One region of the Paenibacillus sp. FSL K6-1566 genome, then DNA from elsewhere that is predicted to be linked to it. Evidence: riboswitches for the same ligand, from Rfam matches in the RefSeq annotation. Region 1 holds a riboswitch; each other region holds the start of a gene.
What was found. A riboswitch is a leader RNA that binds a small molecule or an ion and turns the genes downstream of it on or off. The one in region 1 is predicted to bind ZMP and ZTP.
Positions count from the first base shown of each region.

Region 1 (4,238 bases):
TACGGCGAAGCCGGCTCTTCAATCGCCTCGATCGATTCGGCTTGAATCAGCAGGCGCTCCTCGCCTTCGATTTTCACGGTCTGGACCGTGCCTTCAATCGATACCCAGGTATCATTCTCGAAACGGGATGCTTGCTCTCCGCTCACGAGAATGCCGAACGGAACGGCATCGGCCGTGCAGCACATCAGCAAGAACCGGCTGACGGCAAACATGTTCTTATCCATGCTGTCATCCCTGAACACAAAGCCTTGGACCGAGATGGGCTTGCCGGCAAAGACAGGCTTATACATCTCGATCGCGCCGACGGTCTCGGAAAATATTTCGGGCCTTACCGTGACGGAGGGCATGGCGTACAGCCGCTTGGCCAGCTCCGCAAACTCCACGCTATACTTATCCCTCGGTGCGAACGGATCGACCGGGCTGCTTTCATTTGTGGTTGGGTTCGGTGCGCGGGCGCTGCCAGCGGCATCGGAATCTCCGGGTACATTCTCAGAACCGGTCCGCACATCCGGATTCGGATAGGTGTACACCATGCCCTTCTTGGCTGCCATGCTGCTCGCGAGAGGCTGATCGGGCACCAGCAATCCGAAGAGCAGGGGTAAGGCGAACAATCCGTAGACCGTTAAATTTCGGACAACGCCTCGGGGATGAGGGTGCTCGCAATCGCATACGTCGCCGGAGTCGCCCATTACGGCATGATATACCATGCCGAAGGCAATGAACAAAAGCGGTACCGGACAGAGCAGCAGAAGCGTCTGCATCTGCGGAGCCAGGTAGTATTCAAGGAGATTCGATTCATTTAAGTGCATGACATAAATAGCAAGAGCAGCCAGCAGCAGCGCACGAACAACATAATGAAACCGCGCACCTGCCGATGAATGGTTCATGGAAAGAGCTCACCTCCTTCTTGTTCACGGATTATCCGCCAAGCAGTATGTTCGCGATCAGGGAACCGACAAACACGAGCGTGACGATGACGACACTTAGCGCAATGACGAATCTCGTCTTAAATGCGGCGGATAGCATGAGCAGCGTTTTGAAATCGAGCATCGGGCCAAGCACGAGAAAGGACACGAGAGGGCCCACGGTAAAGGTATGCGTAAAAGCCGAAGCGACGAATGCATCCGACGTTGAGCAGAGCGAAAGGACAAACGCCAGACCCATCATGAACAGATAGGAGGACATCGGACCGCTCGCAAGAGAGAGCAGCTCCTCCCGCGGAATAAATGCTTGAATGCAGGCCGTGACAAACGCACCGAGCACTAAATATTTGCCCATATCCACCATTTCGTCACCAGCATGAACAAAAAGGCTGCGCCAAGTTTTGCTGTGTGCGTGGGATGGCCGGCTTCCGGCGGCTTCGACCTCGGCGGTGAAATCATGGAAGGAGCGCTTTAGCGGGTTATTCTTCACGAAAGCAAATACGAGCAAGCCGATCGTAACGGCAATCATGAAGGCCAGTCCCATTCGTCCGATCGTGATCTCGGGATGCGAACGGAATGCCATCATCGTTGCGGCAAGCACCACCGGATTCAGAATCGGGCCGCTGAGAAGAAAGGTGATCCCGACATAAGCCGGCATGCCTTTTAACATGAGCCGGCGCACAACAGGGATCATGCCGCACTCGCAGACGGGAAGGATCATCCCGAGCAGGGATGCGAACAGGACGCCGGGAACTGGATGCTTCGGCGTTAGGCGGCGAACCCATTCTTCCTTGACAAAGATTTGCAGCAGCGAAGAAATCAGCACCCCGAGCAGCACGAACGGCAGGGCCTCAAGGAAAATGCCGATGAATACAGTTTTAAGCTGCTGCACTTCGGTGCTGCCAAGCAGGGCGAGCCCGCTCCGGGGCATCGTCATGAGAGCCGGGAACAGAAAGAGCAGCGGCAGGAAGAACGGCAGCCATTTGAAAAAAGCCGGAATTTTCATGAAGGCCTCCTGACGAAAAAAATCATCTACGAGGACATTCTATGCTTGGACGAAAGACAACTTTCCAATTTAATCAAAAGAATTACGAATAACTCTTTCCAACCGAAGCTATGGCGCATTCCCGCAAGCTCATGGTATAGTAGTAGTACGTAGACTATGCGTTACTGGCGTAGCTTGGGGTACCAAGAGGGAGCGCATAGTTTCATATGCCGTACGCCTGGGCAAGAGGTAAGGAGACGATCATGTCGCCTTGCCTCTTTATGTTTTTATTGACTAACAATGGCGAAGGAGCGGGTTGAACATGAGTACAGAAACGTTGATTTTGGATGGGAAAGCGGTATCGGATGATCTAAAGGTTAAGCTGGCCGTCAAGGTCGAGCAGCTTAAAGCCAAGGGAGTCACTCCTTGCTTGGCTACGATCCTCGTCGGGGATGATCCGGCTTCGGCAACCTATGTGCGAATGAAGGGGAATGCATGCCAGCGCCTGGGGATCGAATCCCGGAAAATCGAGCTGAAGGCGTCGACGACGACCGAGGAGCTCATCGCGGCCATTCGGCAGCTGAATGAGGACTCGGCAGTGCATGGCATTCTGCTCCAGCATCCGGTTCCGCATCATATTGATGAAAGAGCGGCATTCGATGCGATCGCGATCGAAAAGGATGTGGACGGCGTGACCACGCTCGGCTTCTCGCAAAATGCGTTCGGTTTCGCGGACTATCCGTCCTGCACCCCGGCAGCGATTATCGCGATCATGGATTATTACAAGCTTCCGATCGAAGGCAAGCATGCCGTGGTTATCGGCCGCAGCCCGATTCTCGGCAAGCCGGTCTCGATGATGCTGCTAAACCGCAACGCTACGGTGACGATCTGCCACTCCAAAACGAACAATCTAGGCGACATCGTCGCGCAAGGGGATATTGTCGTTGCTGCGGTCGGCAAGCCAAAGTTCATTCAAGGCGAGTGGATCAAGCCGGGGGCGGTAGTGCTTGACGCCGGCTACAACAAAGGCAATGTCGGAGATGTCGATTATGAGGCGTGTGCGGAGCGCGCGTCGGCCATCACGCCGGTTCCGGCAGGCGTCGGGCCGGTAACGATTGCCACGCTGCTGAAGCATACGGTTGAGGCAGCCGAAAGAACACTGAAGTCCTAACCGTGGATAATGTAATGCAAATGAACCGGGTCCTTTTAAAGGCTCGGTTTTCTTTTGAATAGGATGCCGAGAGAAGACTTCCCGTTCCGGCTATATGCGGAGAGCCCTTGTGCGGATTGTCTTTCACCAAGGTTGGGTCACCTAGGATAAGTTAAAAAGCATGATGGATTCGTGTTGTTGGAAGATCATGAGGTATAAATTGTTGCTTGCTCTGAAATGCTTTTCATCATTTACAATACACCCATCAGCTATGAAAAGAGGGGCGAGGGCTATTGAATAAAAAATTAATTTTCTTTGACATCGACGGAACGCTGCTCGATCACGACAAGCGGATCCCGGAGTCGACGCTGGAGTCCATTGAACAATTAAAAGACAACGGGCATGAAGTCGCGATTGCGACCGGTCGAGCTCCCTATCATTTCAAGGAAATCCGCGAGCAGCTCGGCATCGATTCCTATGTGTCCTTGAACGGGCAATATGTCGTTCACCAGGGCAAGCCGATCTACGGGAACCCGCTGCCTCCCGAGCAGCTGCAGCAGCTGACCGAGCTGGCAGTGCGGATGGACCATCCGATCATCTATGCAGGAAGCGATGCAATGAAAATGAACGTGACTCATCACGAGCACATCGATTCCAGCTGGGGCGAGCTGAAGCTGACGATCCCGGAATATGATCCGGAGTATTATCTTGGACGGGATATTTTCCAGGCCATTGTGTTTTGCACCGAGGAGGAAGAGGAGGCATATCGGTCCAGCTTTGGAGGAAGGCTTGATCTGGTCCGCTGGGGTCCGTACGGCACCGATGTGCTTCCGGCCGGCGGTTCCAAAGCCGAAGGCATCCGGCAGTTTATCCAAGCGCTGGGCATGGACGTAGCCGATACCATCGCCTTTGGCGATTATCTGAATGATCTGGAAATGCTGTCGTATGTCGGCCATGGCGTAGCCATGGGGAACGCGCCCGACGTCGTCAAGCGCGCAGCCCGACACGTTACCAAGGATGTAGGCGAGGACGGCATCCGGCACGGGCTTCAAATGCTGGGCCTGCTGGATCCAAAACCGCAGGTGATGGCATAAGCAAGCTTTTATAAGCGCGTGCCTCTCCCGACCGGCTCGCAGTATGATATTGCCTGCTGCATGCACGACGTGCTTAGACGGTGCTT
Region 1 is NZ_JBBOSR010000001.1:3,951,600-3,955,837, reverse strand. It holds gene NST08_RS17350 (TIGR03943 family putative permease subunit) at 1-887, opposite strand, end outside; gene NST08_RS17345 (permease) at 919-1,929, opposite strand; ZMP/ZTP riboswitch at 2,080-2,159, shown strand; gene NST08_RS17340 (bifunctional 5,10-methylenetetrahydrofolate dehydrogenase/5,10-methenyltetrahydrofolate cyclohydrolase) at 2,231-3,079, shown strand; gene NST08_RS17335 (Cof-type HAD-IIB family hydrolase) at 3,352-4,152, shown strand.

Region 2 (4,238 bases), 2.1 Mb from region 1:
AGCCGAAACCCTCCATATGCAAAAAAAGGGTATTCCTGCAGGTTCATAACCCTGAGGAATACCCACCCCGTCGATCCCGATTAGTACTTGAGGTCCGGATACAGCGGATACTGATCCGTCAGCTCGGCAACCATACGGCCTGCTTTCTCGAGCGTCGCCTCATCCTTCGGAGCCTTCAGCGTCATCGCGATGATCTTCGCGATGGTCACCATGGCCTGCTCATCCATGCCGCGCGACGTAACCGCCGGCGTACCGATCCGAATGCCGCTGGTAACGAACGGGCTGGTCGGGTCGAACGGAATCGCATTTTTGTTGACGGTGATGCCGATCGAATCCAGCACCTTCTCCGCATCCTTGCCGGTGATATCCAGATTGCGCGTATCCACCAGCATCAAATGGTTATCCGTTCCGCCGGAAACGATGTTCAGGCCTTCCTCAATCAGCGTGTCGGCCAGTACCTTCGCATTGTTCACGACATTTTGAGCATAGGTCTTGAAGGACGGATCCAGCGCTTCGCCAAGAGCAACAGCCTTCGATGCGATGACATGCATCAGCGGTCCGCCCTGCGATCCCGGGAATACGGCCTTGTCGATCGCTTGCGCCCAAGCTTTTTTGCACAGAATCATGCCGCCGCGCGGCCCGCGGAGCGTCTTATGCGTCGTTGTGGTCACGAAATGCGCGTGCGGAACCGGATTCGGGTGAAGACCAGCCGCAACAAGACCTGCGATATGAGCCATATCGACCATAAACAGCGCGCCGACATCACTCGCGATCGCGGCCAGCTTCTCGAAATCAATGATGCGCGGATAGGCGCTGGCACCGGCAACGATCAGACGAGGGCGATGCTTGAACGCCGCTTTGCGGACTTCATCATAATCAATGAGGAACGTGTCCTCTTGAACGCCGTAAGCCACGAAATTGTACAGCAGACCGGAGGCATTGACCGGGCTTCCGTGCGTCAGGTGACCGCCATGGGCAAGGTTCATGCCAAGTACGGTATCGCCAGGCTTGAGCGCTGCAAGGTATACCGCCATATTCGCCTGCGCGCCGGAGTGCGGCTGCACGTTGGCATGATCGGCTCCAAACAGTTCCTTCGCACGGTCACGAGCGATATCCTCGACAATGTCGACACGCTCGCATCCGCCGTAGTAGCGTTTGCCAGGGTAGCCTTCCGCATATTTATTGGTGAGGACGGTGCCCATCGCTTCCATGACCGCTTCGCTGACAATATTCTCCGATGCAATCAGTTCGATATTGCTGCGCTGGCGCTTCAGCTCCAGCTCCATCGCTTCAAGTACAGCAGGATCGTTCTTACGCAAATGTTCCATCATTTTTATATCCTCCTATGATCCAAAATCTTACTATAAATATTCTGTTTCCGTATTACACAGGGCCAACTACCAAATGGGATGTGGGGCAGTACGTGAAATGTTTCTACAATCGCTGTTGCTCCCTACAAACAAGCAAAACAGGATGTCCAAGCCGTTCCAATCGAATCAATTGCATGATCCGGAATCCGCATCCGGCACCTGGCGATAAACGGCCCGCTCTCCGCCGATCAGCTTCGGCCGGGTATAGGCGGCCGTAACCCGAGCCTCGCCGATATACCGCTCACTCGGCCTAAAGGGAACCGCCACGCTGCGCAGATGCATGCCGATCAGCGTCTCGCCGATGTCGATACCCGCATGCGCCTGAATGGATTCCGCCAGGCAAGGCTGCTTCATGCTGCGGTAGGCGCTGGCTGCCATGGAGCCGCCGGCTCCCGGAATCGGCACAGCCGCCACTTCCGTCAAGCCAAGCCGCTCGAGCAGCTCGCGCTCAACGACCAGCGCTCGGTTCAGATGCTCGCAGCATTGGAAGGCAAGCGAGAATCCGTACTCCGCCTGAACCTCGGCAATGCCGTCAAGCAGCTGCTGCGCCGTCTCCAACGCGCCGCCTGTCCCGATCCGCTTGCCCGCAACCTCGCTCGTGCTCGCGCCGACGACCAGCACCTTGCCCGGTCCAAGCTTCGCCGTCTCGGCGAGCTCGCGGACGATTCGGGCGGTCTGCCCGTTTAAGGAAATGTTGGAAGCATCGCTCATGCCACAGTCCTCCCTTAATAGTCTCTACGTCGCTTCATGCCCTAAGTCCCTCACATGAAGGGAACTCTCTGAATGCAGCCCCAACACCTTTTCGGAGAGAAACGTCCTATCCGTTCTTTAGGTAGCGTTCCTCGATCGCCTTGATCTTGTTGACGCGGCCGACATGACGCTCGCCGTGACTGAACTCGGTTGTCAGCCAGGCGCTGACGATTTCCGCAGCAAGACCAGGGCCGACTACGCGTTCGCCGAGCGCGATCACATTGCTGTCGTTATGCTCGCGCGTCGCTTTGGCCGAGAACACATCATGCGTCAGGGCGCACCGGATTCCCGGCACCTTGTTCGCCGCGATGCTCATGCCGATGCCGGTTCCGCAGATCAGAATGCCGCGATCGGCTTCGCCGGACATGACCTTCTCGCATACCGGCAGCGCATAGTCCGGATAGTCGACGGAATCGGAGCAGCCGCAGCCGAGATCCTCCACCTCATGTCCAAGGCTTCGAATAACCTCCATAATCTCCTCTTTCAGGCGAATGCCCGCATGATCCGTGCCTAGTGCAATTTTCATCGATGAAACCCCCTCATATGTTCGCTTTCGCGTGATTAGCTTGTTTCATTATAACCCAAATATCCCGCAAAAGACGAAAAAAGAGCAGTCGGCGCACACGTAGTGCTCCAATGCTCTTTGCCCAGGCGACCGGCCGTATACTCCGGTGCTCCACCGTGGTTTCATCCACTTCGTCGCCAGTTACACCGGATCTATTGTTGTTTCCCCTACATCTTAAATCAATCGTCCGGGAAAGGCAAGCGGCTTTTTTAGCCACGCCTGCAGCTGTGCCTTTTCCACTCACGTGCTCTGATGCCAGAGTCATAATTCATCCGCCCGCAGCAAGCGATTACGCCTGCCCGCCCGCATTCAGCTTGTCCAACAAACGAAAGAGCGCCGTCCGAATCTCGGCTGCGGTCGCTTCATACTCTTCCTTCGTGCCGCCGAACGGGTCCGAGATATCAAAGCTCGGAATGCGCTGGCGAAGCTCAATCAACCGTTCGCGATCCTTATCGCTGACATTTTGACCAAGCGCTCGGGCCAGCTCAATCGATGCGTACAGACTGTCTTGCTCCTGCAAATCTGCAAGCACCTTGCTGTCATTCTCAACATATTCCTTTAAGGTATGCATTTTATCGGCCGCGTGAGGAAACTGCCGAATGGCATATTGCTTATGCGATTGGGTTAGAGTCAGAACGAGATCAGCCCATTCCACCAGCTCTGAGGTGAGCGGCTTGGATACGAGCTCGTCCCGGATATCCTGATCCCGCAGTACGGATTCCGCATGATGGGACACCGGCATGCCATCTATCGCCGATACGCCGGCGGATCGCACCTCCAGCGGAATGCCCCGCTGCTTCGCCAGCTTGCGCAGCATCCCTTCGGCCATCGGACTGCGGCAGGTATTTCCGGTGCAGACAAATAGTATCTTTTTCACAGTCTTAAGGCTCCCTCCCGTCAGTATTAGGTCACTAGGGATATTGTATCAAATCTCATCACAAATTTCGCAACTTCTATATTACTCGGACAAATGATTCCATAAAAGTTACTACTCTGCCGGTCAACGAATTCCCGCATTCATCCTCATTTCATATCCGGTGTGCCTTACCGCCCGTATCAGACAATAAACATCACGCCGAACACAACCAAAATAAGTCCTCCCAGCATCTCGCCGTACTCGCCCAGCTTGCTGCTGACCTGACGGCCCAGCATCAAACCGAGAATCGACATCAAGCCGCCGACAACCCCGAAGGTTACAACGATCAGCGTTACATCATGCACGAACATGCCCAGCGATAATCCGACCGAGAACGAATCGATGCTGACGCTAAGCGAGAACAACAGCATACCCAGCAGTGCGGATGGATGAACGAGCTTGCCCTCGCCTCCGCGAAAAGCGTTATGGATCATATGGCCCCCGAGCAGAACCAGCAATCCGCCGGCGGCAAGCCCGGTAACCTGTCCCAGCAGCAATCCGACATAACGGCCGGCAGCCAGCCCCAGCAGGGGCATCAGCATATGAAACAGGCCGATCAGAAAGCTCATGCCCAGCATATGACGGTGGCGCAGCCCGCCTCGCAAACCGACTCCGATGCCAAGCGAAAACGCGTCTA
Region 2 is NZ_JBBOSR010000001.1:6,073,103-6,077,340, forward strand. It holds gene glyA (serine hydroxymethyltransferase) at 81-1,331, opposite strand; gene NST08_RS27305 (TIGR01440 family protein) at 1,497-2,081, opposite strand; gene rpiB (ribose 5-phosphate isomerase B) at 2,188-2,646, opposite strand; ZMP/ZTP riboswitch at 2,759-2,840, opposite strand; gene NST08_RS27315 (low molecular weight protein arginine phosphatase) at 2,975-3,562, opposite strand; gene NST08_RS27320 (manganese efflux pump MntP) at 3,742-4,238, opposite strand, start outside.
Region 2: it holds a riboswitch for ZMP and ZTP, as region 1 does, so the genes downstream of both, rpiB (ribose 5-phosphate isomerase B) here and NST08_RS17340 (bifunctional 5,10-methylenetetrahydrofolate dehydrogenase/5,10-methenyltetrahydrofolate cyclohydrolase) in region 1, are expected to answer to the same signal.

Region 3 (4,238 bases), 640 kb from region 1:
CGCATATGCTGGCCAATAAACGTCCAATCGATCGACCAGTCGGCCGTTTTGAACTGCAGCAACGGAACCTTTTTATGGATATAGATCAGGCAGAGCAGACAAGAGAACAGCTGTGAGATGACAGTTGCTAGCCCGGCACCCGCTACGCCCATCTTAAAGACGAGTATAAACACGAGATCCAGCACAATATTCAGAATACTTGCGATAACCAGAAACAATAGCGGAGTGCGGCTGTCCCCGAGCGCCCGAAGCAGGTTGGCCAGCAGGTTGAATAACACCGCTGCGCCGACGCCAGCATTGATTACGATCAAATACGAATAAGCATCATCCAATATTTCAACCGGCGTGTTCATCATGACAAGGGCAGGCTTCGTAAACACGATACTAAGGATGGTCAGGACGATCGTGAAAACGATACTGATCCAAAAGCTCGTGCCGACGCTTTTACGCACACCAGCAATATCCTTTGCCCCGAACCTCTGCGCGGTAATGATGGAGAGGCCTGCCGTCAGGCCTTGCGCAAAGCCGATAATAAAAAACATAATGCTTCCGGTCGAACCGACGGCCGCCAGTGCGTTCACGCCGATCGTGCGTCCGACAATGAGCGTGTCGGCCATATTGTAGAATTGCTGAAACAGATTGCCGATTAACAGCGGGATCGTGAACATGATGATCAGTTTAATCGGACTGCCTTGTGTCATATCTTTCATGAGTGCTCTCCTATGATGTGAAGTTCGCCATTCAACATCTTTTTTCTAATATGTATGGTTTCCTGCTGCACACCGGGTCGCTTATCGGGCGATGGGTCTTCCGGGCAGCACGAATGCTGTTTTCTTGTGTATCTTATCATGAACAACGGCAAAAGTGATGCAGGTTTATATTCAAAATCTAAATAATTTCCATGGCACTGCCTTTCCGATCATCGTATGGCCATTCGTAGATAGGGATCTAACGTATCCTCTTATGGAAAAGAGGCCAGCCGTTGGCAATCCGGCTGACCTCTCGCTATTGGGCAGTATTGCATTCTTCAAATGGATTTGATATCAAGCATAAGCGGATAAGGCGCACTTCGGAAGAAGGCTAACACCGTTATGCTTCTTCCACCCCAAGCTTGTCCAATGCCTGTTTGGCACGAGATCGCGCTTCCTCCACCTCGCCTGCGGTCGACAAGGCCACCGCTACTCTTCTGCCAGCCTTTGTCACAGGCTTGCCGAATAGACGAACCTGTGTGCTCGGTACCGCGAGCGCCTGCTCGGCGCCCGTAATCTTGTAGTTTTCAAGCTCACCCGGTGCTTTCAACGGACGGCTGGCGCCCGGGGTGATCAGCACGATTTCCGGAATCGGGTAACCGAGGATGGCCCGGACATGAAGCGCGAATTCGGACAGATTTTGCGTGACCAGCGTAACTAATCCGGTATCATGCGGGCGAGGCGATACCTCACTGAAATATACTTGATCCTCGGTCAGAAACAGCTCGACGCCGAACAATCCGAAGCCGCCCAATTCATCGGTAATGGCCCTCGCAATGCGCTCGGCTTCCTTCATCTGCTGCTCGGATATCGGATGAGGCTGCCAGGATTCGATATAGTCACCGCTTTCCTGCACATGTCCGATCGGCGGACAGAAGCTTGTCCCGCTCACCGAACGAACCGTTAACAGTGTGATTTCCGACTGGAAGGTGATGAACTCCTCGATGATCACCCGGCCGTTCTGTACGCGCCCGCCTTCCATTGCATTGTTCCAGCATGATTCAATGTCGCTCTCCGATCGGCAGACGCTCTGCCCTTTCCCTGAAGAGCTCATAAGCGGCTTAATTACGCAAGGAAAGCCCATCTCCCTTACCGCGACCTCGAATTGTTCATAGTTATCCGCAAAGCGGTATCCGGCCGTCGGCAATCCGAGCTTCTCCGAAGCAAGCCTGCGGATGCCCTCCCGGTCCATCGTCAGCTTGGCCGCTCTTGCGGTAGGAATGACGCGGAAGCCCTCCTCCTCCAGCTTCACTAACTCGGATGTGGCCAAGGCCTCAATCTCGGGAACGATCAGATCAGGCTGTTCCCGCTCGATGACTTCCCTCAGCTTGGCGCCGTCGAGCATATCGATGACGTAATGGCGATGCGCGACGTGCATGGCAGGCGCGTCGGCATATCGGTCTACCGCCACGGTCTCCAAACCTAACCGCTGCGCTTCGATAATGACTTCCTTTCCGAGTTCTCCGGATCCCAGCAGCAGCATTTTTTTCGTTTTATACATCGTTCTCCAGTCCCCTTTTCAAAATAGAAATATTAAAAAGAGGTAAGGGAAAATAAACTTCCCTTACCTCTGCCCAGGCGTACGGCTGTCGTCATCCATGTGCTCCCTCATGGTTCCCCCATGCAGCGCCAGTCACACATCGACCTACTCATTGTCAGCTAAATCATACTGAATATTGAGCATGAATGCAATATGAATGCAATATGACCGCTCATGACAATCACCGAAAGCGGCCACTGACCAATCCGTTCCATGCGCGCAAGTTACCAAATCTATCGCCCTTTCATTGATGAAAGCGCATCCAGCACATATAATAGGGGGGTGATCAAACCTTACAGTCAATTGAAAGGAGACTTGCCGTGCTCCCCTATTCTGTCCAGCGTCAGGACTTTGCTTTTGAACACGCCATCATCGGAATGGCCATCGTTTCAATCGACGGAGAAGTGCTTCAAGTCAATTCGGCTTTGTGTGAGTTATTGGGCTGCTCCAAACAAGAATTAATGGATGGAGCGCTGAAAGCGACGAACATCGGCGGAATTCAGGAAGTGATTAGGCACAAGGCGGGAGATTTCCAGCTCAAGCCTTCTCAGGTGACCGCACTCCAAGTTGGCATGAAATACGAACATCCTGCCGGACGGAATCTGGATTTGAAGCTTCACTTTTCGGCATCCGCTGAAGCGCAATCGCCGTTCCGCCATTGCTTGGTCCAATTTGAGAACCTCACCCCTGTTTACGAGCTGCAGGAACAGCTGACACAGAAGGAAATGAAACTGGTTGAGAAGGAAGAAGGCTTCCTGCAGCTGCTGGAAGAGCTCCCGCTTTCCGCGCTCATTACAAAGTACGGCATGATCCAGTACGCAAATCAAGCGACGCTACGGCTGCTTCACGCCTCGAATGTCTCCGATGTGCTCGGAATTTCAACCGATGTCGTGGTAGATCCCTCTTCGCATCATAAGCTTGCAAGGCGAAGAACGCGTTATGCGGAATATCGGGAAATCGGACCCGTTACATATCTTATCCGCTGTTTCGACGGTCAACAAAAAATCGTCTCCGGTATCACGCTGGTCACCACCTATAGAGGCGAAAAGGCCGCGCTTAGCATATTCAAAGATATCACAGAGCAGAAGATGGAAGAGGATCGCATCATGCAGTCCGAGAAGCTGACGACAGCAGGACAATTGGCAGCAGGAATCGCGCATGAGATCCGTAACCCGCTCACGTCAATTAACGGCTTCATTAAACTCCTTCGTTCGTCGGAGCAAAGCAATAAGCTGTATTTCGATATCATCGAATCGGAACTCAAACGGATCGAGCTGATCGTCAATGAACTGCTGGTGCTATCCAAGCCGGAAACCTCCCATGTCAGCAAGCCATTTGACGTGCTCGGCATCGTCGAACAAATCGTTACCCTGATGAAGGTCCAGGCTGCGCTGAACAATATCGAGATCATCCCGCGTTTCCCAGCCGAGCCCGTGTACGTTCACGGCGAAGCGAATCAACTGAAGCAGGTATTCATCAATTTGCTGAAGAACGCCATGGAGGCGATGGATCAAGGAGGAACGATCACGCTGACCATTCAGCAAAGCGACAGCGATGTCCATATCATCGTCCAGGATGACGGTATCGGCATGACGCCAGAGCAGATCCGGTCGTTGGGACAGCCATTCTATACAACGAAGGACAGCGGAACCGGGCTCGGATATATGATCACGAAAAACATCATCCACAATCACGGCGGATCGATCCATGTGGAGAGCTCCCCGGAGCAGGGCACCAGCTTTACGATTCAGCTGCCCGCTTTATAGATATTAGCGAAAAGGCGACAGCACGACATAACCGGTGTAATAAAACATCTCCCGAAGCAGGAATGGAACCTTGCTCCGGAAACTTTGATATGCACTTCGATCCGTTGGTGACGGATATGCCTTCATTCCGTAATCGTCCGCCATCGTCATCGCCCGCTTCATATGAAGCGGGTCGCTGACGAT
Region 3 is NZ_JBBOSR010000001.1:3,309,745-3,313,982, reverse strand. It holds gene NST08_RS14560 (MATE family efflux transporter) at 1-710, opposite strand, end outside; gene purT (formate-dependent phosphoribosylglycinamide formyltransferase) at 1,090-2,250, opposite strand; ZMP/ZTP riboswitch at 2,315-2,396, opposite strand; gene NST08_RS14550 (ATP-binding protein) at 2,610-4,055, shown strand; gene NST08_RS14545 (YdcF family protein) at 4,059-4,238, opposite strand, start outside.
Region 3: it holds a riboswitch for ZMP and ZTP, as region 1 does, so the genes downstream of both, purT (formate-dependent phosphoribosylglycinamide formyltransferase) here and NST08_RS17340 (bifunctional 5,10-methylenetetrahydrofolate dehydrogenase/5,10-methenyltetrahydrofolate cyclohydrolase) in region 1, are expected to answer to the same signal.